DNA from 3 places in the Neobacillus sp. 19 genome. Region 3 is predicted to be linked to each of the others. Evidence: riboswitches for the same ligand, from Rfam matches in the RefSeq annotation. Region 3 holds a riboswitch; each other region holds the start of a gene.
What was found. A riboswitch is a leader RNA that binds a small molecule or an ion and turns the genes downstream of it on or off. The one in region 3 is predicted to bind cyclic di-GMP.

Region 1 (10,766 bases), on a different contig from region 3:
TAGCACTTCTTCTAACAAGTCTGTTTCTTCATGCCCAGTAAATGTTTCCTTTGTTTCTTTTAGAATGTCTGTAACTTGTGGTGTTAACTCCTTCAATTCCTCCACTTTATCTGTAATATAGGAAATATCTTCACTCATTTGTTCATAGGCTGTCTTGATTTTCGCCGCCGTCCCCTTTACTTTATCTGAGACTTCTCCGGGATTACGGACGATATAGGCAACCTTACAAGATGTTTTTTGAATATTTTCCTTCATAGCTTCACGTGTTTGCCTGTCTAATAAACTAATAGCCCCACCTGCAAGGGCCCCAAGCAGGATCCCCTTCCAAAATTGATTTTTCCTCGTCATCTTAAACTCTCCTTCCACCATGATTAATATCATGGATCGATTCTATAAGAAAATAATACCAATATGTATTCTTACCATTTATTTTGCTTTATCCGGCATTCTGATGCAAGTCCCACTATACTACCTTTTATTTCCCTATCTTTGGTTAAACTAAACTCAGGGATAAGTTTATATTGACAGATACTTTTTTACATGAAAAGATGAGAATATTAATTCGGAAAGGGTGCCCGAAATGAACTTATCGGAAAAATCTGTTGAAAATGTCGAATATATGATTGAACAAATAAAGGAAAAATTAAAGGTGCTAAATCTTGGGGCCATTAAGCCTTCACACTTTGACGAAGAAATGTATGAAGAATTAAAGGAAATTTATGAAATGGTCCTTAAAAAGAATTCGTTTAGCCCGAATGAAATGCAGGCGCTGGTAGAGGAACTAGGGAGTTTGAGAAAGAAATAAAACCATAAAGAGACCCCCGTTATTGTCATAAACAACGGGGGTTCTTTATGGTTTAATTCTGTTCGGTTAAAATAATCGGGCCATCCTTTGTAATGGCAATTGTATGCTCATATTGTGCTGAATATTTACCGTCGAATGTCCTTGCCGTCCAGCCATTGCCATCCATCTTTGTTTGGTATCTGCCGATATTCACCATCGGTTCAATCGTAAATACCATGCCTTCTTTAATTCTTGCCCCTTTCCCAGGCAGTCCATAATGGGGAACGTCGGGTTTCTCGTGAATCACCGCACCAATCCCGTGGCCAATAAAGTCCCGGACTACAGAAAGACCTTCGCTTTCAACAAAGGCTTGAATGGCATGGCCAATATCTCCAATTCGATTGCCCGAAACCGCCTGTTCAATCCCCTTGTATAAGGCTTCCTTTGTTACTTTTAATAAATGATCCGTCTCCTCAGAAACCTTGCCAACTGCGTAAGACCATGCGGAATCGGCTAAAGCCCCATTATAATTAACAACCATATCAATCGTGACAATATCGCCCTCTTTTAATGGTTCTTTTCTTGGAAAGCCATGACACACTTCGTCATTAATGCTTGCACATGTTGCATATTCATAACCTTTGTAGCCTTTTTGTTCCGGTGTTGCTCCATTTTTAGTGAGAAATTCGGCCACAAACTCCTCGATTTCCCAAGTTGTAATTCCTGGTTGTATTAGTTTTGCAATTTCTTTATGGCACGCTGCAAGAATATCTCCGGCCTTTTTCATTGCTTCAATTTCACGTTGAGATTTAAGGACAATCATGAAGAATAATCCCCTTCCTTTATGGTTAATTTTATGTATATTGAACAATTTGGTTCACATATATATACCTTTTGACTCTGATGGCAACACTTTTTATATTACCTCTAACCGCTCATTTTTTCAAAATTTGTTGCTACTTTGAAACGTCTTTTCGAGATGTTCATGATATTGTAATAATCACTTGTTCTTAATATGGTACTTTTCCATTCTTTTTGGTAGAATAAATATATTAATATTAAAAATAGGTGAGTGAAAGCCAATGATTGGTGACCGTGTTAAGAAATTTCGATTAGAAAAGAAGATGTCCTTATCCGAACTTGCAGAACAAGCCGGAGTGGCAAAATCTTATTTAAGTTCCCTTGAAAGAAATTTGCAAAAAAATCCTTCCATCCAATTTCTTGAAAAAATTGCTGCTGTATTAAATCTTCCAGTTGAACATTTAATCCATGAGCAAATCGACAAAGATACACTGGATAGTGAATGGATGAATCTTGTCAAAGAAGCTATGAGCTCAGGTGTTTCCAAGGACCAATTTCGTGATTTCCTAGAATTTAATAAGTGGAGAATAAATCAAAATAATAATGATTAATCAGAACTTTGTCTAAAGAAGAAAAGCATTCTACAAAAAATGTCACTTTTTGTAGAATGCTTTTTTCATTTAATATGTACCTGAAGGCTCTCCTAGCGAATCTTGATTAAGAAATTCCCGTACATCTTCAATTGATATTCCAAGTTTCTTTGCTTCTAATATCAGTGCCACCCATTCCTGGTCGATCACATTCACTTCACTATTCGTAATGAACATTCATCTCACTCCTAAAATACATTTCGTATTCCAGGTAGCCCGGCCATCATAGCAAGTATGGCACTCACCTTAGATCCTCGGCTTTGCGTCCCTGTTTTTCAAAAGGTTTGCCTTTTTCTGTTTTCAGTCCAACTTAAGCATTACCGAATACCATTTTCTACTATCTTCTGCTAGGTCAATTTACTTAAACCTAAATGATATGTTCATTATATCTAGTCCTTTTATAACAGGGTGTTATAATTTGTCATTTTTATTAAGTTTCGAACTACTTTTTCACCCAAAATATCCCAATATTCTACAAATACCTTTCCCTTTTCTTCATTCCGAAAAAGAAAAGAGAGGGGAATTTAGAGAATCCCCTCTCATTCAATAAAAATTTGTAAAGGAGAATCGTTAACAACTTACTCCCTTACTGAAATATTTTTGAAATCCCTTCTGCAGTAACTGTTGGTTCAATTCGGGATTTACTGTTTCGCATGTCTGGAGAGTAATCATTGAACAGGTGATGCCAATTTTACAGGCATCTTCAGTACTTAGGCCTTTTAAATAACCAAATAAAATTCCTGCAATAAGTGAATCGCCTGCTCCAGTTACTTCCACAACCGGAATACTTGGCGGTACAATGGCTCCGGCTTCTCCATTTCTTGTGAAATAAATTAAACCTTTCTCTTGTCTTGTGATGACTACCTTCTCTACACCCTTTTTCAAGATCAATTCGGCTGCACGGTAGAAATCCCCCTCAGAGGTAATCTTAATTTTCGACAGGGCTTCAGCCTCTTTTTGATTGGCAATTAACCATGTAACCCCATCTAAAGAGGCAGGTAATTTCGCTGTTTTAGGTGCAGATACTGTTGCGATACAAACTGGTATGTCTGTTTTTTTACAGCTATTTATAACTTGTGCAATTACCTCTGCGGGAAAATTCATATCTATTAAAATCATTTTTGCACTTTTAATATAGTGCATATTGGTCTCAAAAAAACATTTTTGCACTTCATTATAAATTGTCATATCTGCAAGGGCGATTGCCATCTCACCATCATCATCAAGTACCGCTGTATAGGTTCCCGTTGGTTTTCCTTGAATTATTTCTGTGGGACTTACATCAACAAAGTTTTTAGTTTTTTGCAGGAGCCATTCTCCTTCAGAATCTGCTCCAACATAGGCTAATAAAGCCGTATTTAATCCAATCCGCCCCGCATTTTCTGCAATATTTCTAGCTACCCCGCCTCTTGACTTCATACTTAAGGCCGGGTTTGATGTACCGTGGGCTAAGGGTTTAAGGGCTTGTATTTTCCAATCTACATTTGCACCGCCGATACAGAGAATATCAACTTTTTTTGTTTCCTGTCTATTCATTGTCAGTACAACTCCTTTGGAAACATTTTTGATTCAAGGCAGAATTGCAATAATATTCCCTACTATATAATTATTACGATACTAATCCTTAAAATCCTTGTGGACAATATTGGAAAGATTGTTCGAGTGCAAAAAAATCCCCTAAAACAAGCATGAGAACAAGTTTTGTCCTAATAAAATTATTATGAGGATTAAATTTGTCTAAATTGTGACATTTAGCATATAATATTAATAACATTTAAATATACTTAATATTATTAATATTCTAATAATGGTGGTGTAAACTATTATGACTGTTATACATGTGTTAAACTTTTCAATTCCTATCGCGTTTATTGTATTTGCTGGCTTTTTTCTCGATCGAATATGCAAACCCGACAAATAAAGAAAATTCGCCGATTGGCGAAGACAGAGGCGTAGTTGCACTTATGCCTGATAGGAAGTTATACTTTCCTATCGGCCAAAGGCTGGTGATAAGTGAAATTGTTGTTCACTTCATCTCCAGCTTTTTTTGATCAGTTATTTTTTTTTGTCTATTTGGGAATGCTACATCCGAAGACGAAAGGAGTGTTGAATTTGGCACGCGGAGAACATTTTGAACATAAAAAGAAAGGTCATCCCGGAAATTTCCCTGAAAACAGTCTAACTGAAAAGCACAGCAAAGAAGCGATTGGGGATGAGGAATTTCTAGTTACCAGGGAAGCCTTTAAAAATAGGATTGAGGAAGACGAAGGGCGTGGAGATACTGCCCGCTTGCTGCCGGAACAGATGGAATAATCAAAAGGCGTGAATTTCTCACGCCTTTTAGCTTTTAGTACTGACCTTTTTCAATACTTAAATTCCCGATAAATTGTGAAAATTCAATGGTCTTTAACCACTCTGCGGCTTTTTCAATATCCTTTGAGAAAATGCGGTCCTTTTTAATGGAAGGTACTTGTTCGCGCCCTTTTTCAAAGAACATTTTTGTATGACTTGCCATTTTATCTACCCCGCGAATTTCTACAGCCTGCATTGCACAAATAAGCTCAATAGCAAGGACTCTCCTTACATTTTGGATGATTTGATACGCATGTCTGGACGCGATTGTTCCCATGCTCACGTGATCCTCTTGATTGGCTGATGATGGAATGGAGTCCACGCTGGCAGGATGGGCAAGTGTTTTATTTTCAGATACTAGTGCAGCCGCCGCATATTGCATAATCATTGCCCCAGATTGTAAGCCCGGTTCAGGACTTAAGAATGGCGGCAGGTCATTTAGCTGCGGATTCACTAATCGTTCAATACGCCGCTCGGAAATATTGGCCAATTCTGCAACGGCAATTTTCATGAAGTCCATTGCAAAAGCAATTGGCTGGCCATGGAAGTTTCCACCTGAGATGACTTTTTCACCATCATCAAAAATTAGCGGGTTGTCTGTTGCCGCATTCATTTCAATTTCTAGTTTTTCTTTCACATAATCAAGTGCCTGCCAAGAAGCACCATGAACTTGCGGGATACAACGGAGCGAATAAGCATCTTGAACCCTTAATTCTCCCTGCTGTGTGGTTAGTAGACTATCACTTAAATACATACGGATTCTTGCTGCTGTATCAATCTGCTGTTGATAGCCCCTTGCCACATGGACTTCTTCTGCAAAGGCATCAATGATCCCGTTCAGTCCTTCAATTGTCATCGACGCAATCAATTCACTTTCATGTGCCAGCTGCTCGGCTTCCAAGTAACCGACAACACCAATTGCTGTCATCGCCTGTGTTCCGTTAATTAGGGCCAGACCTTCTTTCGCTTCTAATGTGACCGGGAGGATTCCTTCTTGTTGAAGCGCCTCAAGTGATTCCATTTTGTTGCCTTTGTAAAATACCTCCCCTTCACCAATCAGCACTAACGCAAGATGCGATAGTGGAGCCAAGTCTCCGCTTGCGCCAAGGGACCCTTGCTGCGGAATGACGGGAGTAATATCTTTATTTACTAATTCCAAAAGTCTTTCAATGACAAGTGGTCTGATTCCTGAGTATCCCTTTAATAGTGCGTTCGCACGAAGGAGGACCATTGCTTTTGCCACAACCTCAGGAAATGGATCACCGATTCCGCAAGCATGGGAACGAATTAAATTGAGCTGCAAATCCTGGACATTGTCTTTTTCAATCAGCACATCACTAAATTTTCCAAACCCAGTTGTAATCCCATAAACTACTCTCGATTCCGAAACAATTCTTTCAACAGCTTCACGGCTTTTTTGGACAGCCGCCATACTAGTCTCGGATGCACTGACCTTTTGCTTGCGGAATAAAATATCTTTCATCTGTTCCAATGTTAAACTATTGCCTGTAAGTGTTATCACATTTCTCTCTCCTCTACCACTTTAGTATAATAAAGAAAGAGGCTGGATTCCGAATCACATTAGATTGGGAGTCCAGCCTCTTTTATAAAAACAAATGAATATTGATCTAATTTTTTGAGATGCCTCATTCGTCATCATTCCATTCTATTAACTATTCTAATGATAATATTGTATGGGATAAAAACCTTATTTGTCAATTGAATTTTCTGAATTTTAACACGATAACACTTTAGCAGGATAATATACAAAAGGAACGTAAAAGAGGGCTATTCAATAAGATATGTCATCTTCATGAATAACCCCTTAGTATGCTGTTAATCAAACTTCAATCCTTTTAATGCTTCTGCTAATGCATTATTCAAAGGTTCTTCTTCCTTTTGCTGGTTTTTCAAATACTTTTGTACAGTCCGTTTATCTACTTTACCACCAGATTCTTTTTTACGGCGCGCTTGGAAAGCAGATAGTTTTTCACGATATCCACATTTACATGCGAAGATTTGGCCTTCACCTTCACCACGCAGCTCAAGTTTTTTATGACATTGCGGGCAGCGTGCGTTTGTGGTGCGAGAAACATTTTTACGATGACCGCATTCCCGGTCTTGGCACACAAGCATTTTTCCTTTTTTGCCATTCACTTCAAGCATAGGCTTTCCACAGTCCGGACAATTCTTTGTAGAAATGTTGTCGTGCTTATACTTTTTATTACTTGATTTAATTTCAGTAACAATTTCTTTTGTGTAGGTTTTCATTTCACTAATAAATACTTCTTTTTTCAACTTACCATGGGCAATTTGATCAAGCTTCTGCTCCCACTCGGCTGTTAAAGTCGGGGATTTAAGTTCCTCAGGCACTAAATCTAACAATTGACGACCTTTAGAAGTAATATGAATGTCTTTGCCGCGCTTTTCAATTAAGAATGAATTGAATAGCTTATCAATGATATCCGCACGTGTCGCTACCGTACCAAGGCCGCCAGTCGATTTTAAGGTCTCGGCCAATTGTTTGTTTTTCGTATCCATATACTTTGTTGGATTTTCCATTGCCGACAGTAAGGTCGCTTCATTAAAATGAGCAGGCGGCTTTGTTTGACCTGATGTTTGAGCAATTAGTTTGACGTTTAATGTATCACCTTTATCGATCCGAGGTAAAATCTGCTCTTTCAGATCATCATTTTCATCGTCCTCATCAAGCCGATTATTGTAAACTTCCTTCCAACCAAGCGACAAAATGGTTTTTCCTCTTGCAACGAAGTTTTCCTCACCAATTTTCGCACGGAGCGTTAATTGCTCGTACTCAAATGCCGGGAATAATACCGCCAGGAAGCGTTTAACAACTAAATCATAAATTTTTCGTTCTTTATCTGTAAAAGCGGAAAAGTTAACGTATCCTTCAGTCGGAATAATCGCATGATGATCGGATACCTTGCTATCATCAACAAAGGATTTAGAAGCCTTGATTGGCTTTTTTAACACTTTGCTTGTTAATAAGCGATATTCGCCTATTCCACATGCCTTCAGACGCTCTGGTAAGGTAGGAACAATATCTGACGAAATAAATCGTGAATCTGTTCGCGGATAGGTTAAAACTTTATGTTGCTCATACAGCTTTTGCATGATGTTTAACGTTTCCTTTGCAGAATAACCAAAGATTTTATTCGCATCGCGCTGCAGTTCCGTTAAGTCATAAAGACCAGGTGAAAAAGACTTCTTTGGCTTTTTCTCAATTTCCGTTACGAGCGCATTTTGTCTGCCCAGTTTTTTTACAATCGCATCGATTTTCTCTTTATCAAAGCTGCGGCCGTTGCCTTTTGCATCTTGCCATGTCAGCTTTAATTGGTCTGTTGTTTGCGCTTCGATACCGTAATAGGTTTGTGCTTTAAAGGTTTTTATTTCGTCTTCACGTCCGGCAATAATCGCAACAGTTGGGGTTTGCACCCGGCCGCAGTTTAGCTGTGCATTGAATCTAGTTGTTAATGCCCGAGTTGCATTTAGACCGATATACCAGTCAGCTTCCGAACGGGCGACAGCTGATGCATATAAATTGTCATACGCCTTACCCGGCTTCAAGTTTGCAAAGCCGTCTTTTATTGCTTTATCGGTAACAGATGAGATCCATAGACGTTTAATCGGTTTATTGACTTTTGCTTTATCAATAATCCAACGTGCGACTAATTCTCCCTCTCTTCCTGCGTCTGTAGCCACGATTATTTCGACCACATCATTTCTTATCAGTTGACTCTTAACGGCATTAAACTGCTTTCCAGTCTGCTTAATGACGGTCAATTTCAAACGCTCAGGGAGCATTGGCAGATCTTCTAAATTCCATGTTTTAAATTTGACATCGTAACTTTCCGGGTCAGCAAGCGTGACGAGATGTCCTAGTGCCCACGTAACGATATATTTATTTCCTTCAAGATAGCCGTTTCCTTTTTTATTACAATTAAGCACACGTGCAATATCACGTGCGACAGAAGGTTTTTCAGCAATTACCACACTTTTTGCCATATATAAATCATCCTTTCGAGTTTCCATTAGTTAAATATATCATAAGAGGCTTATCGATTCAGTAATTCCAAAAATTTCAATGCCGGCATGTCACATGGGTATACATCGTTTTACCTATCTATTTTTCTTGTATAATCTTCCATCGGAATAGTATGATGTAGAAGCAAAACTATCGAAACGAGGAAACATAATGAGGATTAGGGATTGGGATACAAATTTAAAGGTTCGCTTGTTTGCCGAAGCGATGATGAACATCACCTTTTGGATGTTTTTTCCGTTTTTGACGATTTATTTTGCCGAGGAATTCGGCAAAAATAAAGCCGGCTTATTATTAGTCTTTTCACAGGTTTTTTCCGTTTTTGCCAACCTTATGGGCGGCTATTGTGCTGACCGATTTGGGAGAAAACGAATGATGGTTCTTTCCGCAATCGGTCAAGGGCTTTCGTTTTTATGCTTTGCACTGGCAAGTTCTCCCTGGTTTCAATCACCCTGGTTAGGCTTTATCTCGTTTGCCGTTGCTGGTGTGTTTGGTTCTTTTTACTGGCCTGCAAGTCAAGCGATGGTTACCGATGTCGTCGAAGAAAAACATCGCAGCAGTGTATTTGCCATTTTTTATACATCTATTAACATAGCAGTTGTTATAGGGCCAATATTGGGGGCCATTTTTTATGTCCACTATCGTTTTCAGCTGCTGCTTTTTGCTGGAGCCGTTTGTATTTTACTAGGTTTTATTCTTAAGAAATGGACGAGGGAGACCGTAATTTTCCAACAATCGGCCCCCCTATCAAGTGATGGAAAATGGTATTACTTTTTACAAAATCAACTAAGGGATTATGGGCTTATTGTAAAGGATAAAACGTTCCTGCTCTTTATTATTGCAGGGGTATTGGCCGGACAGACCTTTATGCAATTAGACTTATTAATTCCCGTTTACATGAAGGACTTTGTCAAAAATCAACCCCTCCTTTCCGTTGGCAATTGGTCATTTACCGTTAGTGGTGAGCAGGCATTTGGCATTGTCCTCGCTGAAAACGGCTTACTTGTTGCGCTAATGACCGTTTTTGTTACGAAGTGGATGGGAAAATATTATGAAAGAAACGTGTTTGTCCTTTCTTCAGTTGTCTACGCCGGTTCCATCGTTATCTTCAGTCAAACCCATTGGATTTGGGGCTTAATCGCCGCCATGGCCGTTTTTACCTTTGGCGAATTAATGGGTGCAGGGCTGCAGCAAAGCTTTGTTTCTAAGCTCGCACCAGAGCATATGAGGGGGCAGTATTTCGCTGCCGCCAGCTTACGATTCACCCTTGCGCGGACGATTGCACCACTTTCTATACCGATGACGGTTTGGATCGGCTATGGTTGGACGTTCTTTGTTCTCTTCGTTTTGGCACTGGTCAGTGCAGGATTATATTGGGCAATGTTTCATGTGTTTGAAAAAAACAAAGCGGAAGCTCCCGTTTAGCGGCGTATAGACTGGAGCACTTCGACTGAGATAAAGGAAACACGGAGAGCGGAGCGCATCCGTGTTTGACTTATCGTAGGGAGAAGAGCGAAGTCTACTAGCCGCTGGGCGCTGTAGCTGGACTATTCTCAAAATTGATCCTGGTGCTTTTTTATTATCAACAAAAGTTCAGAAATTCGTCAAAAATTTGTACTAAATTGTTCACATTTACCTCTTTTAATATTATAATTAACTTGTAAACGTTTTATATTAAAAGGGCGGTGGAATCAATGGAATTATCGCAATTCATGGCTCCAACATCATTATCTGGCATTATTACATTTCTCGTATTATTTTCCACAGGTATTTATTTTAATATAAAAGTATATGGAAGCAAGCTACAGTAGGGATATATTATCTTTGCTGTTTTTTTTTGCTCTTTTCAGCCTGATACCTTTTTAAGTATTCAAATCTGGCTGATTGGTACACAAAAGGGTATAATATTAATTTAAAAATAGAATGGTTTTGGAGGAAATTTTTCATGTGGACTGATTTTAAAAAATTTGCCATGAAAGGCAATGTTATCGATTTAGCCGTCGGGGTCGTTATTGGCGGGGCTTTTGGAAAAATTGTTTCCTCATTAGTTGAGGATATCATTATGCCGGTGGTAGGATTATTAGTGGGGAAAGAAGACTCCTTTTCGAAACTTGCT
Region 2 (10,766 bases), on a different contig from region 3:
CTTCATAGCTGTTTCCTCAGCCCGCTGCTTACGCTGTTCCCTTACTTCATTAGACTGGACCCGAAGGACTTGAACCAGTCCGATTCCCAGCTTCTCCGCCTGCAGGACACTGCTGATAAATGCCTTTATTTCATCAACATCCAGCCTGTCTCTGATACCGGAAAGCGCCTCTCTCCTTGTCTTCCCAAGACGGATTTCCTCTAGGCAGCGATGAAATTCCTGCGAGAGAACACCTTCTTTTTTGGCTACTACTTTCGTAATCGCACCGTCAAAACCAAGCCCTGCCTCAAGACTAACCGTTAACAGATCCAATAGATCCGGAAATTCCCGTAATGCCAAACGATTCCTAGTCTTTGTTTTTTGCTTTAAATAAAGATGCGGGGCAAAAAATCCAATCAGGATTCCCATTAATACAAAAACAATCACTACACCTGTTCCGGCATGTAAAATCGAACCATAACCAAAAAAGATAAGCGGCATCAAAAATAAGGAAACAGTCTGGATTAAGCGAAAATCAACTGCTGTTATGCCGAATGGATTTCCTGCCATTTGAAGTTTCTGGTCAATCTTTGCTTCTTTTTCCCCCGGCATTCTCTTTTTAAAGCTTTTTTTAAAATCTACCACCATGGGCTTGATAAATCTGTCCAGGAATGATTGTTGCTTCTCCTCTGGAACGTCTTCTATCCGATTTACAGTGTCATTTAAAAGAAAGAACTCAACTCGCTCCTTGACCGTTTCATTTTTATTTGAACGAATAAGAAAAGTCCCATAGATTCCTAATGTGACAGTTAAAAACAAACAAAAATAGAGCAAATATCTACACCTCGATATTCGTTATTTTTTTAATTAACAGAAACCCAATAATTCCTGAAACGAGTCCCGCTGCAAGCAGTGTAATCCCAATTGGATGATGAAAGAGTGTTCCAATATAGTCAGGCTGAATCATATAAAGGAACATTCCCAGAAATACAGGCAATAGTGCAATTACATAGCCTGATAACCGCCCTTGGGCTGTAAGGGTAGAGATTTGCCGATGGATTTTCGTGCGGTCACGGATCGTTTCGACAATCTTGTCAAGCACCGTTGCAAGATTTCCACCAACTTGCCGTTGAATTAAAATGGCCTGGATCATTAAATCCAAATCATCACTTGGCATCCGTTCCTTTAAATCGTTCAATGCATCTTCAATACTTTTCCCATATTGCATTTCCTTCAAGACGAAATCCATTTCCTCCTTAATTGGCGAAGCTGCTTCTTCCACAACAGATTTAAGTGCCTGCGGAAAGCTAAATCCTGCTCGTAAACTTCCGACAATGGTGGTAATCATATCAGCAAGTCCTTCATTAAACTTAGTGACTCTTTCGCGTTGTTTTTTCCTTAAAAACCATTTGGGGAGTACGAAACCAATTGAACCTCCAAGGAGGATAAAGAACCAATTACCCGTAATTAAATAGAATACACCGCCTAGAAATGCCGTTAATATCCATTGAAAGAGGATATATTCCTCTGGCTTTAGCGGCAATCCCGCCCGGGCAAGCTTAGTTTCAAGTTTTGTGTTTTTTTCTTTTGTTAAAACCTGTTTTTGAATTTTTTCTTTCATCAAGTTGATAAAAGAAAACTGCTTTACTTTAACTATGTCTACGCTTGCCTTTTCCTCATTAATCGCGAGATAATGTTGCATTCGATCCTGTAGCGTATTTTTTGAACGAAAGACTAGTTTGAAAATGAACCAAAAGAAAAAAACAGCGGTTAATAAAAAGAAAAATAAGAGTAGATAGATCAATGCCGCCACTCCTCATTTTCAATAAACACGGATGCGGGAATATGAATACCGGAAGCTTCGAGACGTTCATAAAATTTTGGCCTTACTCCGGTCGGGACAAGGCGCCCAATTATTTTCCCTTCTTCGTTAAGTCCCTCCTGTTTAAAAGTAAAGATATCTTGAAGGACGATGATTTCGCCTTCCATCCCTTGGACTTCGGTGATACTGACAATTTTTCTAGAACCATCTTTTAGCCGGGACTGCTGGATAATCACATCAATGGCTCCGGAAATTTGTTCCCGAATCGCTTTCACCGGCAATTCAACCCCAGCTAACAGAACCATCGTTTCAAGGCGTGAAATCATATCCCGCGGGCTATTGGAGTGACCTGTTGCGAGTGACCCATCATGTCCTGTATTCATGGCCTGCAGCATATCAAGGGCTTCACCGCCGCGAACCTCACCAATAATGACACGATCAGGTCTCATCCTTAATGAATTCCTAACAAGATCTCGAATGGAGATGGCTCCTTTTCCTTCAATATTAGGAGGGCGTGACTCTAATGAAACCACATGCTCCTGTCCCAGCTGGATTTCGGCAGCATCCTCAATCGTTACAATTCTTTCGTCTTCCGGGATAAAATTGGATAGAACATTAAGTGTCGTTGTCTTGCCTGATCCTGTTCCACCGCTTACGAACATGTTCAACCTTGCTTTTACACACGCATCAAGAAAGATGGCCATTTCCTTTGTTACCGTTCCAAAGTTAATCAAATCTTCAATTTGATAGGGATCCTTTGAAAATTTTCTAATGGTTATCGTAGGACCATTTAATGCCAGCGGTGGAATAATGGCATTCACACGTGATCCATCTGGAAGCCTTGCATCTACCATTGGTGAACTTTCATCGATTCTCCGCCCAAGGGGAGCAACAATTTTTTCAATCACGCTCATGACATGCTCATTGTCTCGAAATTCCACGGTTGTTAACACGAGCTTCCCTTTCCGCTCACAGTATACTTGATTTGGTCCATTCACCATGACCTCCGAGACATCCTCATCCAATAGCAGTGGATTGATCGGACCGAATCCCGTTAAATCATTAATCATGTCATCTACTACTTTTTTTCGATCAATTTGACCGCGAAACTCTTCTTCATCTTTAATAATCTCAACTGCCATTCCGTCAAGCTTTGGAATAATATCCTCAATTTCCTGTTCTTTTAACTCTTGCAAAATTTTACGATGCAGAACATTTTTAAGTTCATGATTTTTGTCTAGTTGACGCACCCTCACCTTTTCTTTCTTCTGTTCCTTCTTTTGTTCTTTTGGCCGATGGTCGCGATATACCTGCAATAGATCATGCTTTGGTGAGGGAGTTTGATTTTCAGGAGGAGAATCTGTGCTGCTTGACTCCCTTTGGAATTGATTGTTTTTTTCTTGAATTCGATGTAAGAGACCCATTTATTCAATCCCTCCTATCTTTTTTGGAAAACCATTTGCCTAAATGGGGATTCTTTTTCTTGGACTTAAGCGTGCTTGAACCATTTCCGCCCGATAAGAGCTCCGCCATTTTAAACACGCCTTTTGCCACATCTGACTTCCCATGCTTGATCACAAATGGAACCCCAAGATTAATCGATTGAGAACAAATTTGAAAATCATTTGGAATATATATTGGATTTTCTGCGGCTAAGATTTTTGCCGCATCAGTTGCTTTAATCACACTTTCCATATTTGCACGATTAATGACGACTCTTACCTTGTCTCTAAGTCCCAAAATATCGAGTGTTTCCAAATAAAGTTTTGTATTTTTTAATGCCGCCATTTCCAAATTGGTAATGACAAGGATTTGATCTGCCCTCTCAATGAATCGAAGCGATTGCTCATTTAAGCCTACCGGTGTATCGACCAAAACATAATCGTGTCCAATCAGCATGATATCCACTACTTTGTCAGCAGCCTCATTTGTCACTAAATCGGCATACTCCGGCCGGTCCGGTGCTGAAAGAACTCTGACTCCGCTTTCATGAACAGCTAAATAATTGGCAAGGCTGTGCTCGTCAATGATCCCTATACTCTCAATCACCTCTTTAATGGTGAAGGAGAACTTTAAATCCATCGCAAGGTTAACGTCGCCAAACTGAAAATCACCATCCAAAATAGCCGCTGTCACATTTTTCTTCATTAGAGCAACGGCTAAATTAACGGTTAGTGTAGTGCGACCAATACCGCCTTTTGCACTGCAAACAGCTATTAATTTCCCCCGCTGCGGTTCTAAATTAACTTGTGCAGTCTGCGTATTTTCATGGCTTGTCATGAATGGTCACCTTCCATAACTTAATCATTTTGCTTCGGTTTATTTTCTTCCGTCATTAGTGGACGTTTATTTAAGATAAAATGAATCTTCCCTGCTTCAGAGGCATTCACAAGCTTTACAGCATCATCTGGTTTTAATTCTAACGTGACAGAGCTATATTCCGCATAGGGCTCCTTGGTATTTTCCGGTGTCTGCATCTTCCTGCCTACCGCTAATACCCGTGCTTTTTTAAGCAACATCACCGATTCGGTTATATCTTGATTGGCAGCGTCCTTGATTATTTTTGTAAAAACAACGTCTACTTCATCTTCAGGCTCTATTAAATTGGAGACTGACTGGTTAATGTTTACACCAACGGATACGGCTGTGAAGCCTTCCCTCACTTTGCGCGACACATACACACCTTCCTCTTTCTCCGTGCCAAGCCGATGAGAGAAAATCGGTTCGCCTCTTTCAATCATGGCTGTCGCAAGTTTACCTTCAGCTTCAGATATTGTTTTAACTGTTTCTGGAAGAATGTCTTTTTCTGATATTTTCACTATTTCCAGCTTCTGAGCACTAATTTTTTCGTTTTTATCAATTTTTTCCCTCGCCACCACTACATCAACCATTTCAACTGCTGCAGCTGGTTCTGTATTCATCTGCTTCATATATTGAAAAAACAAAATGGTGGTTATAGCCCCCATAACAAGTGATAGCATTAAAACCATTTTCGCTTTCACAATTATCACCTACTTCGTTAATCGAATGCTGTATGCTCCTCTATCCTTGCTTCCCTCGACATATTCTCCCGAGCCTGCTCTTTTTATAAAAACTCCAGTAATGGAAGTATCATTCGTATTCATCGGACTCGTAATGTAAAAATAAGCAAACCCTGTTACTTGAACTTGTTTCATTTGTCCGCCGCCATAATTATATGGTTTATAGACTAATACCAAGAGAATCCTCGAACAATCGCGCAGGCTATAATCACCAGGAGGCTGTGAACACCCATTGACACGCATATTGACGACATCCCTGGTTTTACCGGCTATATTACCGGTTTGGGTATCAATCACATCATTAATTTTTATTTCCGATTGATAGCCTACACGCAGATTTTCTTCGTATGTCTTCGCCCCTGGTCCGCCGAGCGCTAATATTCCAAAATTACCGGTAAGTGAATCTGATGAATCGACCTTTAATTTATACTCCTTCAAGTATTCAAGCGGGATACTTTCATCAATTCCCAAAGGAGCCGCACCGACCGATTTGCCAACAGCAGCCAGGCCTGCCGCTGCATGGGCCTTGACATTTACCTGTTCCAAACCAAAAACTCGGGCAAAGGACAGATCTACAGGTTTCGTTAATGTCGCTGACACTTTCTGACCTAAAGTAATATCCAGCTTGGACAATGATGCTGCGTCCTTATGGGCATTTAATACCGTTTGAACGGTATCCGTTACTTTTTGCTCTGTATTAGGCAACTCTTGTGCACCTGAAAGGACGGCGGCATTTGCTTCCTTTTGCAATTGACTTTTTTTCATATAAAGTAAGCTGCCATCTATTGCAAGTCCAGCCATAAACAAGATGAACATCATTGTGACAGCACCAAGAATCAGGGCATTTCCTTGCTCATCATTTACTATTTTTTTTAAAAAATACTGCATACAAACACCTTCTATTCCACGCGAATCGTTGAATCCGTTTCAATCATAAACGGGGAGGGAAACAGCTTTGACACAAATGGCGTAAAAAATTGAAAGGGATACCGCAGGGTGACCTTGACATAATCTCCCGAGTGCCTTAAGGAATCCTTCGGTGAAGGTAGGACCACTAAATCCGTTTTGTTCCCTAAATGAACGTATTTTTGGGCAAAGGCAGTAAGATCCACATCCTTTTCACCTAAGCCGGCAAGCCTTACTGTTTCCTGTGCAGCCATGTGTAAATGGGCATAGGAATAGGTTAATCTGCCAAAATCAAGGATACCCACCAAAATCAATAAAAAGATTGGTAAGATGAGTGCTGTTTCAACCAGCGATTGGCCTCGTTCATCTTTTCTCATAACGGGAGAACACCTGGGAAAAAGATTTGGTACAGTGCTCCAGCTGCAATCGCAACACCGTATGGGAATGTTGACTTCCCTGTCTCTTTGCTGTCGATGAGTGAAACATGAAGACCGTGCTTTAAACTATGGATATAGTAAAGAGTTCGTTTCAGGAATCCTTTACGTAAAAGAAGGACAAAAATAGCGATGATTCCGCCTGCTAACGCCATATATAGAGAGGCCCAAAGCACAAACCCGATTCCTTTTATGCCGCCAATAACAGCCAGCAGCTTAACGTCGCCCGCTCCCATACCACCAAGAAGATAGGGAATGAATAAAATGCCCAAACCAACAACTGTTCCAAGCAATGCCGTTGTCAAACCGGAAAGCCCGCCCGTCGCAGCATGGATGATCCACGCCAGCAATAAACTTGGAAATAACACCACATTGTAAATCTTCCGCTCCTTGAGATCCGTAATAACGCAGATGATTAAAAGTATAATTAATAAATAATTACTCCACACTTCGTGCGCTCCTTTCTAACAAGATGTCATGGTCCGCAATCTGCCTTTTGATAGTAAAACAGCCTTACGTTTGCAGCAAAACGCAAGGCTGGATAGAATAAATCTGTTTTCCAAATTAAGGTGTTGGAGTTTTGGTAGATTCAGTTAAAGCGTCAGTTGCTTTTTGGAACAATCCTTGAATCTGTCCGCGCATGGTGACAAGGATGGTAACAACTCCAACAGCAATAACACCCAACACTAATCCATACTCTGTCATACCTTGTCCTTGTTCTTCAGTTAATAAAGCCTTCATTTTGTTCATCATTTGTAAAAACCCCTTTTCATTTTATAGTTACATAGTTTCCAATTTTCGTTTCTGTTTTCTGAATGGTGCCTGCCGGCAGTTCCAGCACAGAATATGCTTTTTTTCGAATCTTTCCTACCTTTGCAGGCTGTACCGTTTCGTCCAGGCCTACAATTTCTAAATCTTTGCTTAAGTATAGGACATCGATGGAGTATTTCATGAAGAAGGTATGGATCGATTGGCAGGGTTGGATTAATAAGCCGTGTCCTGCTGGTAAACTTTTCGAAAACATCAGACCCTTCAGCCTTTTAAAAAAGGTATCCGCGGTTGATACATAGTTTGCCAGTTCCGCTCCGTTTGTCAGATTCACGACTTTCAATGATTTCACCTCCAAAATAGAAATAACCCCGCCTTTACCGAAAGGGGGGTTAATAGACATAGAAATTTATAGACACATAAAAAAGCTATGTATACATAAATATCTAATATGAAACACCCTTTTCTTTCGGTAACTGGCTGGCGTAGTGCAAAAGCACCTTAGCCCCTGTAGCTTTGCGTCACTGATTTTCATCAGTTTTGCCTTTATCGAGAATCAGTGTTTGTTTTTCCGACTGATCTCTTACACACATATTAGTACTTTTTAAACCTATCGAATATCCTACTAATTTATCATTTTATGTCGAAAAGCATAGGTATTTATTACTATTTTAATGTTCAACCCTTAAAAAATATGAAAAATACCCGTAAATAAGTAATCCTCACTAGTGTCAATGGGTATATTTAGGCGAATAAATCACATTATATCCGCCTATACATATGATGTAAAAGAGAAAATGAACAAAGGGTGGTGCTCATGCCAGCAATTGTTGGGGTTGCACAGGTCATTACACTTGGAAACAGCTCTGTTTTTCATATTGGCGATGTCTATAAAATTATGCCATTTGCTACGGCCAAAACATTTTCTGGAGCTGGTTCCTTTAATACAGGCGATCAGGTTGATGTTTACAACCGATTAAGTTCAACAAATACTTCTGACCCAGATGTCATAGACCAAAATAATTTCCTTAATATGTAATGAACGGGTGGTCAAATTGAATTTTTATATTCAGCAGTCCATTCAGATTAATTTCATAAAAATTGGTGGAATTACCAATTCCTCTGTCCTGCAAATTGGCAGTGCCGGAATCATAAAGCCTCTAGCACATCTATATAATACTGGCGGTTTCATAAAACCGGCGCCAGCAGGAATTAAACCAGAAGGACAAATACCGGCACCTTCAGAACAAATACTGACACCTTCAGTACCATTACAGGCTCCGGTCAGGTAATGGAAAAACCTTGTCAGCCTTATGAACTTGTGGAAAAGAAGCAAATCCAACTGAGTTTGTGCATATAGTTAGAACACAAGCTCAAAAAGGCGATTCGCTGGCGAGGTGATTTACTTGTATCAGGATCTTTACCAATATCTTCAATGGCTGCAGATGTCTATTCAGGCGCAGGAGAAGAGAATTGAAGCTTTAGAACAGACAATTCAAAAATTAAGAGCTGATATAACGCAAATAGGGGAGAAACCCGCGATTAATGTGGAGAGGATTGAATATAAATTTGACCAATTGAAAGTTGAGACTCTTGAAGGAACGTTAAATATTGGCTTGAATCCTAACGATTTATCCGGAATTGAAGACTTTGCAGTACAAAATCAATCATTAAAAACCCCATTTTCTCCAAAAGAACAAATGCGAATATCAATGAAAATTGAAGAGGCGATCCATGACTATTTAGAAACGGACTTACCGCTAATTGTGAATGATGCTCAAAGGAACATGGCGATTCCAGCAAATGAATCCTATTTGTCCTTCATTAAAGAAGATATTATCAAACAGCTGCCTAACCGGATCGACTATCATCTTAAAACGAACGCCGCTAAGGTTCAGCCGGATACGAAAGCCCCTCCAATCGAAGAAATCATCATCGAAGCACTAAAGCAGGAAATACAAAGTGGTGTTATCGTCTTTTTAACTAACTTACCTGAGAATGTGAAAGGAATGAAGACGGAATGAACTTTGAAGTTTACAATCGCATCCTCCATGTCGATAATATTAAAATCATGGCGGTCGCAAGCTCCTCATTATTTATGATAGGAGATACGGAAACCATCCAGCTGACATCTGCATTTGACACACCACCAGAATCCTTAATAATTGGGCCATTTGTTCCGTTAGAACGCGATGTGACCCCTGGATATGCTAACCCGAATCTCTAGCGTAGACCATATCGAAGTAAAGCAAGTGGCTTTCAGCTCCGTTATTCAGCTTGGAGATTCCTGCATTCTTAATGGATTTTCCAGGGCCCTTGCTATTCAAAGGGAAGCAGAAATATTCTACGGGGATGAAGGTAACTTTCCTTCCTATCGAACTTTTAAAAAGCCTCTGCCATTGCCGCCTATTACCGAATCAATATCTTTTTTACGCCACAATATTAATCCCATCATAAAAGTTAATAACATTGATGTTACGGCTGTTTCTTCTTCGTCGGTTTTACATGTTGGAAACACTCGAAATGTTTCGATGGAGGTAAGAGTTAAGCATATCCGTCAGCTGTTGCTCGAAGGCCATGAACAGGACATATAATTAATGCATATGTTAGTATAGGTAAAATAACTAGATAGTTCATACTGAAAAGGTGTGTTTTAATGCCAGCGATTATTGGTCCAGTACAAATCGTGAATGTGAGCGGAGGAATTGTCCAATTCGGAGATACTGTTTATATCTCTCCAAAGAGCAGCACGAAAACCTTTGCCGGCTCTGGAGGATTTAACACCGGTGGCTTAATCGTCGCGAATAATGGAATCAGTGGTACAAATGTACTTGATACAAATGTGATTGACCAGCCGATAGCCGGGAATAATTAAAAATGACATAAACCATCCATGGGTTTATGTCATTTACATAAACCATCCATGGGTTTATGTCCTTTTTCATGTTTATTCTACTTTTAAAATGTGCGCTCCATCAAAGAAAAATAAATATCTTTCTGTGACATCTCTTTTCCAGATTTGTTCGATCGCCTTCGTATATAAGTTAATCTGCACCCTGTATCTTTCTTCAAGGATTGGTGCGGCCTGATGAAAGCCTCCCCTATACCTTCCTGTTATTCCATCTGTTTTATAGTCAATCAGGACAAGCCCATGATCATCCTCCAGAATACAATCAATGATTCCTTGGACAAATACAAATTCATCTGCTTCTTTCCAGTTTGGGTAAACCTCACTAGCAGGCAATGAAAGAGTGAATGGAATTTCCCTGTGAATGGCTTTGGCATGAAAATATCTTCTGCCTAGATTTGAGTTGAAAAATTGCACTATTAATTCACTGTCAATAACCGCGGACTGCTCCGGAGTTAACAATTCATTGTCAACCATCCAATCTAATTGCCTCCGAATGGATTCTTCACTAACAGGGATTGTCAAATCCACATGCTGCATCACCATATGCATCGCCGTCCCCCGTTCGGCAGGGCTCAACTGTTTTTCTTGCATAAACTTTGGCCGTTTTATAATTGACTTTTTAAATCTTCGAACTAATTCCGTACCGCTATGCTCATCCGTCATTTCTGCGAAGCGTTTAATTTCTGAAACAGATTGCTTTGAACGATGGACTGTGGCATCGGGGAAGGAATATTCCCATGTCAGCCGGTCCTTTATTTCCATAGCAAATGAAGATTCTGCCGGGACTTGCTCAAACTTTTGAACTCTTTCCAGAAAATAATCCTCTTGCATGTTAAGTTTCGTTTCCTGTTTTTTAATTTCTTCTGCACTTTTCACTTTAATTTTCCAAGAAGACGGATGCTCAG
Region 3 (10,766 bases):
TTCTCGTCTTTGACTTCGTAATAAGGGTCAAACTTTTTGAAGTTCTCAGTTGTATAAAAGCCGCCATCGTTAAAGTTAAAAGTGATTGTTGGAACGGTGTTATCGACAGTATATTCGATTGTTTCGACCGACTTATTACCAGCTTTGTCAATTGCGGTAATAGTTGCAGAATGTTTACCTTCAGTTAGGACTAATTCATCTGCACTAATGTCTTTTTGGTCGATATTTATATCAGAAACTTCGTAGTATTGGCCAAGCTTTTCAATAGTTTCTTTATTATAGAAGCCCCCATTGACTATTTTAGTAGTAATCACTGGTTCGGTGTTGTCTACGGTGTAGGTGACAGAAGTACTGCCTTCATTACCGGCAATATCGGCAGCTTTGACTGTGACAGTATGTTCAGCATCGTCATCTTTGTTGTAGCCGGTGATATTTGTTGTGTAGTTATTTGTTTCTTTAACTGTAAAGGTTGGTTCATCCGGTAAATCCGAAGACTTATAAAAACCTCCGTTAGCAGGTAAACTAATCGATACTTCTGGATTAGTGTTGTCGACCGTGTATTTAATCGTCGCTTCCGTGCTATTACCGGCAGCATCCATGGCTGTTACAGTTAATTCATGTGTACCTTCAGATTTGTCATATGCAGAAGCCACAACGCTTACTACTTCGTTATTATCAGTAGTAGAGTAATAGTTTTCTGGTAGATTTTTAGAATTATAGAAACCCTTTGTTGTTAAATTAAACGAAATCGTTGGGGCTGAGTTATCGACCGTGTACGTTATGGTCTCTGTCTTTATATTTCCAGCTTTATCTCTAGCGGTTATTGTTAAAGTGTGTTCACCTTCTGTTAAATCAAATGGAGTAACATGATCTATATCTGTGTTTGCATCCGCAACGGTATAAAAATTGGTAAGGCCATTTAAATAGCTAGATTTGTAGAATCCGCCATTTGCAATTTTTTCAGAATCAATTGTGATAACAGGATCTATAGTATCAACATAATACTCAACTTCTTTTTCCGTAGCATTTCCAGCCATATCAACCGCTCTTACGGAAGCATTATAGTGGCCATCCGTTGTACCAAAGCCGGCGGGTTTTACCGCTGATATATTCTCGTCGGTTGCGGAGTAAAAATCCCCAACTGCGCTTAAGGCGGAAGCATTATAATATTTACCATTCTCTAAGTTAATGGTGACCTTTGGAGCGGTATCATCGATTGTGTAACTTGCTGTTGCGCTTGCGTGATTTTTTGCCTTATCAGAAGCACTAACCGTTACCGAGTGCGACCCTTCTGTAAAGACTGGTGTGGATGCGTTAATTGTGGAATTGTCTAAGTTGTCATCCTTTACATCATAGTAAGGGTCAAATGTTTTGAATGTTTTTGAAGTATAAAAGCCTTCATCATTAAATTTAAACGAAATCGTTGGTGCATCATTATCGATAACATAGTTAATCACTTTTTCGGAATAATTTCCGGCTTTATCTGTAGCTGTAATTTTTACTGTATGCGCTCCCGCAGTCAGATCAAGATCTGGAGCGGAGGATGATTGCGGGTTCATTTCTGTAATCGTGTAATAATTCTTTACATTATCCTTTAAAGAGTCAGCATTATAGACACCGTGATTAACTAATGTGGTAGCAATCTCAGGTGGTGTGTTATCAATATAATAAGTGACAGATGCTTGTCCAACATTTTTATATTTATCAGTGGCAGTAACGGTAACGGTGTGCATGCCGTCAGTTGTTTTATCCCATCCGGTTATGGTTGTTGTATAAGGACTCTGATCAACAACGGTAAATTCTGGATTGGCTGGTAACTGGCTGGATTGATAATATTTACCTTCGATTGGGTTGGTAATGTTGACAACAGGTTTAACGGTTTCTCCTAATACATTTACAGTTAACATATCAACAGTTTCATTTACAAGTGTATTTCCTGTGCCTGGTTTATTATCATCAATTTTTATTTGAATTGGTACTTTGTATGGTCCAGGTGGCACATTTGCTCCGACAAAAATTTGAGCACCCTCCACAATGGTAGAAAGAGTTTCCCCTGAATATGGAATATCCTTTGTCTCCTTCGGTTGAGCGGGATTTTCCGGGTAGCCTATATAGTATTTGGTGTCAACATGTATGGTCCCAGAAGTGTTTTTTTGATTTCCACCGGTATAAGCTAACTTTATTTTAAAATCCACTGTCCCTCCTGGCAGAACATTTATCGTCTTGTCAGGAGCGGCTTGAAACTCAGGTGATGAATCAACTAATTCAACTGCTGCAATTGCAGAAATTGTCGGGACCAATCCCGAAATCAAAAGTGCTAACAATATGACAAACGTCTTCTGTAATTTCTTCAACATTCTTTCTCCCCCTAGAAAAATAGAAATAATGACTAAGAGGGCCGGTTACACTACTAGCTCCATATAACCAAAGTGTCCAGTGATAAGGTTATACTTCAACGCTTCCCTTTATATAGAACAACATATCCACTCCAATTATCGACCCCCATATCTAGTAAAAAATCAAACGAATTAGGTAGTGCAAAAGTCATAAAAATAGTCCTATGCATTCTCATGTTATCCCGACATGAATGTTTAAGAAAGAGATTTCGTTCGACAAAAAACTGCGAAAAAAACAATATAAAGAACGAAAAAAATAATAGATGTGCCGTTTGCTAGCGGTGGTAAAAAACCACAATAAAACAAGCCATGATTCCATATCATGGCTTGTTTACTAAATCGAGTTTAATGCTTATGATTCGGCAATTTTTTGCCAGGGTGGTTGTCTCCCTGATGTTCCCGATTTTTCCTGTCCTTTTCTTGGTTTTCCTTCAGTTTTTCTACATATTCGTGGGTGCTTTTGTTGTCCATTTCGCAAAACCTCCTTGATAAGTGAAACCAATGTTAATGTAACCTGTGGGTTTAGAAAACATGCAGAAATAAAAAAATCTCCATAGAAGGAGATTTTTTAATAAATTCAACTTTAAGAATTGTCCAGCTCTAGCGCCCTAGCGCTTTTCAAATTTATATAACGCCTTGTGCGATCATGGCGTTAGCTACTTTTGTGAATCCGGCGATGTTGGCACCGACTACCAGGTTGCCAGGGAAGCCGTATTCTTCAGAAGCTTTTACGCTGTTTTGGTAAATATTAATCATGATTTGGTGGAGTTTGGCGTCCACTTCCTCAAATGTCCAAGACAAGCGTTGGCTGTTTTGAGCCATTTCTAGAGCTGAAACAGCTACACCGCCGGCATTTGCCGCTTTACCAGGGCCAAACAACACTTCGCTGTTAAGGAAAATATCGACAGCTGCTAAGGTTGAAGGCATGTTGGCACCTTCGCCAACCGCTTTTACGCCGTTGGATACAAGAATCTTTGCTGACGTTTCATCAATTTCATTTTGGGTTGCACAAGGTAAGGCGATGTCACACGGAATCGACCAAATCCCTGAGCATCCTTCGAAATATTGGGCTTGCGGGTGGTAATTAACATACTCGCTGATTCTTTTCCGCTCAACTTCTTTAATTTGTTTAACGGTCTCTAAATTAATGCCGTTATCATCATAGATATACCCGTTGGAATCACTGCAGGCCACAACCTTGGCGCCGAACTGGGTTGCTTTTTCCATCGCATAAATAGACACATTACCTGAACCGGATACAACGACCGTACTGCCGCAGAAGCTCAGTCCTTGGTCCTTTAACATTTCCTCAACAAAGTAAACTGTACCGTAACCGGTTGCCTCGGTGCGGGCTAAGCTGCCGCCGTAGCCTAGTCCTTTACCTGTTAATACCCCTGCTTCGAATCCGCCGCGGATTTTTTTATACTGGCCAAACATGAAGCCGATTTCTCTGGCACCAACACCGATATCCCCTGCCGGCACATCGACATCTGGACCAATATGACGGTAAAGCTCTGTCATAAAACTTTGGCAGAAGCGCATGATTTCGTTGTCTGATTTTCCCTTTGGATCGAAATCGGAGCCGCCTTTTCCGCCGCCAATTGGCTGACCAGTTAAAGAGTTTTTAAAAATCTGCTCAAATCCTAAAAATTTGATAATGCTGGCATTTACCGACGGATGGAAGCGCAAGCCGCCTTTATAAGGTCCGATGGCGCTGTTGAATTGCACGCGGAAGCCGCGGTTTACCTGCACCTTACCGGAATCATCCACCCAGGGAACACGGAAGGTGATAACTCTTTCTGGTTCAACGATTCTTTCAAGGATCCCCTGCTCGATATATGATGGGTGTTTCGCGAAAACGGGCACAAGTGAATCAAAAATTTCCTTCACTGCTTGATGAAATTCACTTTCAAACGCATTGCGGTTTTTCACCGTCTCGAACACAGTATTTACATAATCCCTTGCTGCCTTTGATCCTGATTGTTTTACATCTTCAATTGTTTGCATGGAATTCACTCCTTTTGAAAAATAAGCTAAATGAACAGTATATATAGACTGAATATTTCTTCACCTTAGTATTGTTTTATTTTATAATTGATAAATAATCTAAGCAATACGAAAAATAGATAAGATTGATGCCGGAAATAGATGAATAAAAAACGAGGTGGAAATGGGTGGAGTTAAGACAGATTCATTATTTTATTGAGGTTGCAAAAAGGGAGCATGTAACGGAGGCTGCCCATGCCCTGCATGTGGCCCAATCGGCAGTGAGCAGGCAGATTGTTAATTTGGAGGCGGAATTAGGGGTTGATTTGTTTATCCGCGAAGGCCGGAATGTCAAATTGACACCAATCGGCAGTTTGTTTTTAGAACAGATGCAGCAGGCGATGAAGCTGATTGATAATGCGAAACGGGAGGTGGAGGAATTTTTAGATCCTGAGAAGGGAACGATTCGGATTGGCTTCCCCAGCAGCCTGGCGGCATACACCTTGCCGACGGCCGTTTCAGCCTTCCGTGAGCGCTATCCTCATGTGAAATTTCAGCTCAATCAAGGTTCCTACCAATCCTTAATTGATGGTGTGATAAAGGGAGAATTTAACCTTGCCCTCCTTGGTCCGGTGCCGAAAAAGGAGAAGAAAATCCGTGGAAGAACATTATTTACTGAAAAAATCGTTGCCTTATTGCCTGCCACCCATCCCCTTGCTAAAAAGCGGGTAATAACATTAGCTGAATTACGGGAAGATTCCTTTGTTCTTTTTCCAAAAGGCTTCATCTTAAGGGAAATTATTGTCGATGCCTGCAGCCAGCTTGGCTTTGAACCGCAGGTGTCGTTTGAGGGGGAGGACATTGATGCCATTAAAGGCTTGGTGTCTGCAGGTCTTGGCGTGACGCTTATTCCGGAAATTACCTTAATAGACAGCCTGCCGCGGTCGACGGTAAAAATTCCGATTACAGAACCGGAAGTAACGAGGACAGTCGGTGTGATCATCCCAAATGAGCGCGAGCTGCTGCCGACGGAGAAGCTGTTTTTCGAGTTCCTCGGGGAATTTTTCAGTATTCTCGACCGTTATCAGTTTGAAGAAAGCTGGTGAGGGCTGGTTCCTTTCGTTTGACGGTAGGACCAGCTGTAGGAAAACAAGATGACGAGAGTGTAAATTAATAGGATATAAACATCCCCATCATACATAAGTATTAATGAAGAGGATGCAATCAGGGCGAACCAATTGATTGCACACCTGTTTGGTCAAATGATGGGGGCCTGCCCTCGTAATAGGGAGGATTCGCGATGTTATCGACGATTCTGATCATTCTATTGATTGTCTTTATTGGTGGACCGCTTTGCTTTTTTCTCTGGCTGCGGAATTTAGCCAAAAAGCCGCAGCATTCCATTATTCGAGCCTATCCCTATTTTGGCTGGATTCGCTATGTTCTAGAAATGATGGGCCCGAAACTCAGACAATACTGGTTTGACGATGATAATGGGGCAAGGCCATTTTCACGGTCCGATTATTTAGGGATTGTTTTTTCAGCAAAATACCGCACTGATTTGATTAGCTTTGGTTCTAAGCGGGACTTTGAGCAGCCGGGCTATTATATTGCAAATAGCTTGTTTCCTCTTTTGGCAGAGGAATTGAAGGTCGAAAATCAAGAGAAGGTCCATGCAGCAAAGTATCGAATAGATCACGAAGGCCTGTTTACCCGAAGGGAACAGCTTGTCGAGGACCAGATTTCCCGGTGGTTATTTCCCGAGGAAGACAGTATTGTCGTCGGCCCGGAAAGAAAGGAACCGTGGAGGCTCAAGGGACCTTTTGGGGCTTCGGCAACCTCCTATGGCTCGGTAGGTGAAAACTTTATTCTCGCCACCGGAAGTGGCTGTCAAATGGCTGGCGGCTCCTGGCTAAATACAGGAGAAGGCGGCATTGCACCGGAACATTTACATAGCGGGGCAGATGTAGTGGCGCAAATCGGACCCGGTCTTTTTGGCTTTCGTGACCATGAAGGGAATTTTTCACTTGAGGAATTTAGGCAAAAAGCGGGGCAGCCTGCCATCAAGGCGTTTGAGCTTAAGTTCGGGCAAGGGGCAAAAATTCAAGGCGGACATCTTGAAGGTGCGAAGGTCACGGCAAAGGTCGCGAGCATTCGCAAGGTAAAAGAGGGTCAAACGATTATTTCGCCTAATCGATTTTCCTTTTTGCGAAATGCCGATGACACGTTAATGTTTATCAAGCGGCTGCAGGATGTGGGCGGTAAACCGGTTGGCATCAAAATCGTTGTCGGCGGTCAAAGCCAATTGGATGACCTTTTCACGGCAATCAGAAGGCTCCAAATCTATCCCGACTTTATTACGGTTGATGGCTCTGAGGGCGGCTCGGGCGCAACCTATAAGGCCATGGCAGATACGATGGGGCTTCCTCTATATCCTGCGTTAATTGCCGCTGTGGATAAGGCTCATGAGTACGGGGTTCGCAGCAAGATCCGGATCTTTGCCTCGGGGAAATTAATTTCAGCAGATAAAATTGCGATTGCCCTCGCCCTCGGCGCTGATGCGGTCAACTCCGCACGAGGCTTTATGATTGCGGGCGGCTGCATCATGGCATTGCAGTGCCATACAGGCAAATGCCCGGCGGGAGTGACGACCACTGATCCAAAACATCAAGAGGCGCTCGTGCCTGAGGAAAAGAAATGGCGGGTTATGAATTACATCATTAATGTCCGGCAAGGGCTTTTTGCTCTGGCGGCTGCTTGCGGGCTGGATTCTCCCCGTAAATTTACCCGCGACCATATTGTTTTTAAAACGGCAGATGGCCAGGTGAAAAGGCTCTCGGAACTATTTCCCCTGCCTGATTCGACCGTGGAGTCCCAGTGGCATAAATCGGAAGAGCGTGACTAACTTGCGAGAATGGTTAATTAGCATTATATTCATAGGGAAAACTATATGAAATTAGTAAGATAGGAATAGGTGGTGAGGTTTTACGAAGCTGCCAACAAATATTGTCCTTGCCGACGGCATATTAAATGAAGCGTGTCTTGTAAAAAGGGAAATCCTCTATAAGGGGATGAACGGCAGGCTGATTGAACGATTCTATTTGTCCCCCACTGCAAGTTTTATTTTTAAACCGTTAACAAATAATCGCCAATTAGGTAAAGAGGTGTGGGTCCATGAACACATCCTATCCTCCTTCCCAGCTATTTTTCCAAAAATAATCTCCTATTCGCTAAGTGATGTTCCTGAACTTAATTGGATGATTCTTGAGGATCTTGGCCCATTGATGCATGATTTTCATGTGGATAGTGTAATAGGTGTGGTGAAATGGATGGCCTGGTGGCATTCCCTGCCGATTGAAAAATGGGGCAATGTTCCGAGCGCTGGCCTGAAACCGCCCTTTCCAGACGTTGCGGCCGATATTTGTGTTAGGAAGAAGGAGATCCTGCAATTATTGCCAATGCTTGGGCTTGAACAAGATGGGATCGATGAGCTCTATGCCCTGCTTGATCAAGCGGTTTTGACGGAGAAGCTGGTGTTATCTCACGGTGACTTACATGCTGGGAATTTTGCAATCGCGAAGGATAAGCTAATGATTTTGGACTGGGAGCATGCCCATTTAAATACACCCTACTGGGATTTGTACCATTTGATTGATATGTCACACCCCCTTTTTCCGAAAAAAATAACTGCCCCATTTCGCGAGCGGATTTTGTCCGTGTATCTTGATGAGGTAGAATATGAGGTTGATAGGGATGTGTTCGTTAAAGAGTATTATTTATTCGCAGTAGTGTTTTCGATGTGGATGCTCCTGCTGATTCAAAAGGATTTACAGGGAAATGGCGGAAAATGGTCTAGTGATCAGCTGCGAGTACAGTTGGAGGAGACGGCCGCGAGTCTTAAGCAGTGTGTGGCGTCACTATTTGGAAAAAGCTAACCCCTGTCGTTTGGAACTGGGGTTAGCTTTTTTTATGCCTTTTGTTCGGTTAACTTGATAATTTCAATAATTGTATTTGTTGCTTTAATCATATTATCAACGGAAATAAATTCAAATTTACCGTGGAAGTTCTCGCCGCCGGTAAAAATATTCGGTGTGGGCAGTCCCATGTATGAAAGCTGAGAGCCGTCGGTGCCGCCGCGGATGGGCTTGGTAATTGGCTCGATGTCCAGGCTTACCATTGCTTCGTGGGCAATGTCGACAATTTCCTTCACCGGCTCGATTTTTTCCTTCATGTTGTAATATTGGTCATTTAGATCAAGCAGGATGTTGTCATCGCCATATTTTTCTTTGAGGCCGTTCACGATGGCCTCGAGGTTGGCCTTGCGGGCATTGAATTTCTCCCTGTCATGGTCCCTGATGATATAGTTTAGATTTGTTTGTTCGACATCACCAGTGAAGGAAAGCAAATGATAGAAGCCTTCATATCCTTCGGTGTGCTCCGGTACCTCTTGTGCTGGCAGTTTGCTATGTAATCCCATTGCAATCGTCATAGAATTGACCATTTTGTCTTTTGCAGAGCCTGGGTGAATATTGTTGCCTTTAATGGTAATTTTGGCTCCTGCTGCGTTAAAGCTTTCGTATTCCAGTTCCCCTAGCGGACCTCCGTCAACGGTATAGGCATAGCTGGCGTTGAAGGCTGCAACGTCGAACTTATGTGGCCCGCGTCCAATTTCCTCATCCGGCGTGAACACAACGCGGACCTTACCGTGCTGAATTTCCGGATGTTGGATCAGGTAGGCCATCGCGGTCATGATTTCAGTGACACCGGCCTTGTTGTCGGCGCCAAGCAGCGTCGTGCCGTCAGTTGTGATTAACGTATGTCCTTTGTAGTCGGGCAGACTTGGAAAGTCTTTTGGCGACAGAATAACCTTCAGTGCTTCGTTAAGGACAACTTCACCGCCATCATAGTTTTCGACAAGTTGCGGGTTGACGTTTTTGCCGGTGAAATCGGTGGCGGTGTCAACGTGGGCAAGGAAGCCGATGGTGGGTACGGATTTGTTGGTGTTGGACGAGAGTGTCGCCATCAAATACCCATTGTCATCCAGTGTAACTTCCTCCATGCCAATTTGCTTTAATTCTGTTTCCAGTATGCGCAGCAGCGTCCACTGTCCTTCAGTCGATGGACAAGTCTCGCTGCTTTCATCCGACTGCGTATCCACTCTCACATAGGAAGTAAATCTTTCAATGAGCTCATTTTTCAATTCACTGCACTCCCCTTTTTGTTTTACTTACATAAATATCATATCACTATGAGAGAGCGGTTACACGTTTTTCAAAAGTGATTGATGTTAATCAGCGGATAACGAACGCCAATTAGCGGATAAGGGAATTCAATCAGCGGATAACGATCTTCAATTGGCGGATAACGCGTTTCAATCAGCGAAAGGCAATACAATTAGCGGATAACGTACGCCAATCAGCGGATAAGGGAATTTAATTAGCGGATAACAATCTTCAATTGGCGGATAACGCGTTTCAATCAGCGAAAAGCAAAACAATCAGCGGATAACGCACGCCAATCATCGAAAACTAAGAAGCAATTACCTATTTAAGATAAAACCCTTATTTTGATTGAGAATGACTTTAGCTAAATCCATTTTATATTCCCTGTAGCGGTATTCACCTTCCTCTATCAAATTCAGACTTTGCATAATTCGTTTAGCGGTATGAATATCATCCACCTGTAAAAACCACCGGCACTCTCGATTTGTAATCGTCCGCTTAAAGATCAAAAACCATTCCAGCAAAGCTTGCTGATGTGCGAGGTGATCGGTCGCCTTGCAATATTGGCATTGCCAGGTGCGTGGGAGCTTGATCATTCCGAAGCAGCCGCATGTTTTACACTGCACCCCAGGTTGAAAATCCCCAAATGGTATCTTATATGTCTCACAAATCGGGTTCGGGATAAAAGACTGGTGGCTGTTGAGAAGTTCAGCAGAAAGCCAGTTGAAAGTTTCATCATCCAACTTTTTCTCTGTACGGGGGATACCTTTAATAAAAGAGGGAATCAAGTAAGGGTATAACAGTGTTGTCTTAAGAGGAGGAACGGCGACAATTTGCTTCGGATAAGCAAGGACAACTGCTCCGTAAATGGGAATCCGAATGTTACGGCTCTGTAACCAAACTTCCAAGCATTCGTCATTTCGTTCTAACTGGACGATGGGGCTTTCAAAGCCATCTTTATGTCCGTCCTCCCGCGTGCGGATTAACTGATGAGGATTTTCTTTAAACTCTAGGACGCCGCCAATATTTTTAACCTCTAATATAACAACATACCAGGGCGTCAACACATTAGTGTCCATTTGGAACTTTTCGTCCGATGAGGGGGACACATCGTGGAGAATGTGGTTGTCAAACAGTAATGTTTTATTTCTGAGGACTTCTG

Region 1: it holds a riboswitch for cyclic di-GMP, as region 3 does, so the genes downstream of both, ACO1D1_RS19920 (anti-repressor SinI family protein) here and ACO1D1_RS01955 (Ig-like domain-containing protein) in region 3, are expected to answer to the same signal.
Region 2: it holds a riboswitch for cyclic di-GMP, as region 3 does, so the genes downstream of both, ACO1D1_RS17130 (DUF192 domain-containing protein) here and ACO1D1_RS01955 (Ig-like domain-containing protein) in region 3, are expected to answer to the same signal.

Annotation. Positions count from the first base shown of each region.
Region 1 covers NZ_JBMPZU010000059.1:40,964-51,729, forward strand. The annotation lists gene ACO1D1_RS19900 (YtxH domain-containing protein) at 1-348, opposite strand, end outside; gene ACO1D1_RS19905 (DUF1128 domain-containing protein) at 581-805, shown strand; gene map (type I methionyl aminopeptidase) at 858-1,607, opposite strand; gene ACO1D1_RS19915 (helix-turn-helix domain-containing protein) at 1,867-2,196, shown strand; gene ACO1D1_RS19920 (anti-repressor SinI family protein) at 2,266-2,412, opposite strand; cyclic di-GMP riboswitch class I at 2,443-2,534, opposite strand; gene ACO1D1_RS19925 (carbohydrate kinase family protein) at 2,806-3,771, opposite strand; gene ACO1D1_RS19930 (hypothetical protein) at 4,339-4,548, shown strand; gene hutH (histidine ammonia-lyase) at 4,583-6,109, opposite strand; gene ACO1D1_RS19940 (DNA topoisomerase III) at 6,424-8,613, opposite strand; gene ACO1D1_RS19945 (MDR family MFS transporter) at 8,804-10,075, shown strand; gene mscL (large-conductance mechanosensitive channel protein MscL) at 10,596-10,766, shown strand, end outside.
Region 2 covers NZ_JBMPZU010000056.1:18,360-29,125, forward strand. The annotation lists gene ACO1D1_RS17085 (type II secretion system F family protein) at 1-798, opposite strand, end outside; gene ACO1D1_RS17090 (type II secretion system F family protein) at 818-1,783, opposite strand; gene ACO1D1_RS17095 (CpaF family protein) at 1,780-3,225, opposite strand; gene ACO1D1_RS17100 (AAA family ATPase) at 3,230-4,081, opposite strand; gene cpaB (Flp pilus assembly protein CpaB) at 4,102-4,803, opposite strand; gene ACO1D1_RS17110 (pilus assembly protein TadG-related protein) at 4,813-5,730, opposite strand; gene ACO1D1_RS17115 (TadE/TadG family type IV pilus assembly protein) at 5,742-6,125, opposite strand; gene ACO1D1_RS17120 (A24 family peptidase) at 6,122-6,631, opposite strand; gene ACO1D1_RS17125 (Flp family type IVb pilin) at 6,747-6,935, opposite strand; gene ACO1D1_RS17130 (DUF192 domain-containing protein) at 6,952-7,284, opposite strand; cyclic di-GMP riboswitch class I at 7,419-7,505, opposite strand; gene ACO1D1_RS17135 (spore germination protein) at 7,768-7,989, shown strand; gene ACO1D1_RS17140 (spore germination protein GerPB) at 8,006-8,242, shown strand; gene gerPC (spore germination protein GerPC) at 8,348-8,974, shown strand; gene ACO1D1_RS17150 (spore gernimation protein GerPD) at 8,971-9,177, shown strand; gene ACO1D1_RS17155 (spore germination protein GerPE) at 9,158-9,544, shown strand; gene ACO1D1_RS17160 (spore germination protein) at 9,607-9,825, shown strand; gene addA (helicase-exonuclease AddAB subunit AddA) at 9,898-10,766, opposite strand, start outside.
Region 3 covers NZ_JBMPZU010000010.1:93,434-104,199, forward strand. The annotation lists gene ACO1D1_RS01955 (Ig-like domain-containing protein) at 1-2,357, opposite strand, end outside; cyclic di-GMP riboswitch class II at 2,388-2,472, opposite strand; gene ACO1D1_RS01960 (DUF4023 domain-containing protein) at 2,742-2,867, opposite strand; gene gdhA (NADP-specific glutamate dehydrogenase) at 3,021-4,403, opposite strand; gene ACO1D1_RS01970 (LysR family transcriptional regulator) at 4,571-5,488, shown strand; gene ACO1D1_RS01975 (glutamate synthase-related protein) at 5,683-7,287, shown strand; gene ACO1D1_RS01980 (phosphotransferase) at 7,454-8,317, shown strand; gene pepT (peptidase T) at 8,350-9,582, opposite strand; gene ACO1D1_RS01990 (nuclease-related domain-containing protein) at 9,922-10,766, opposite strand, start outside.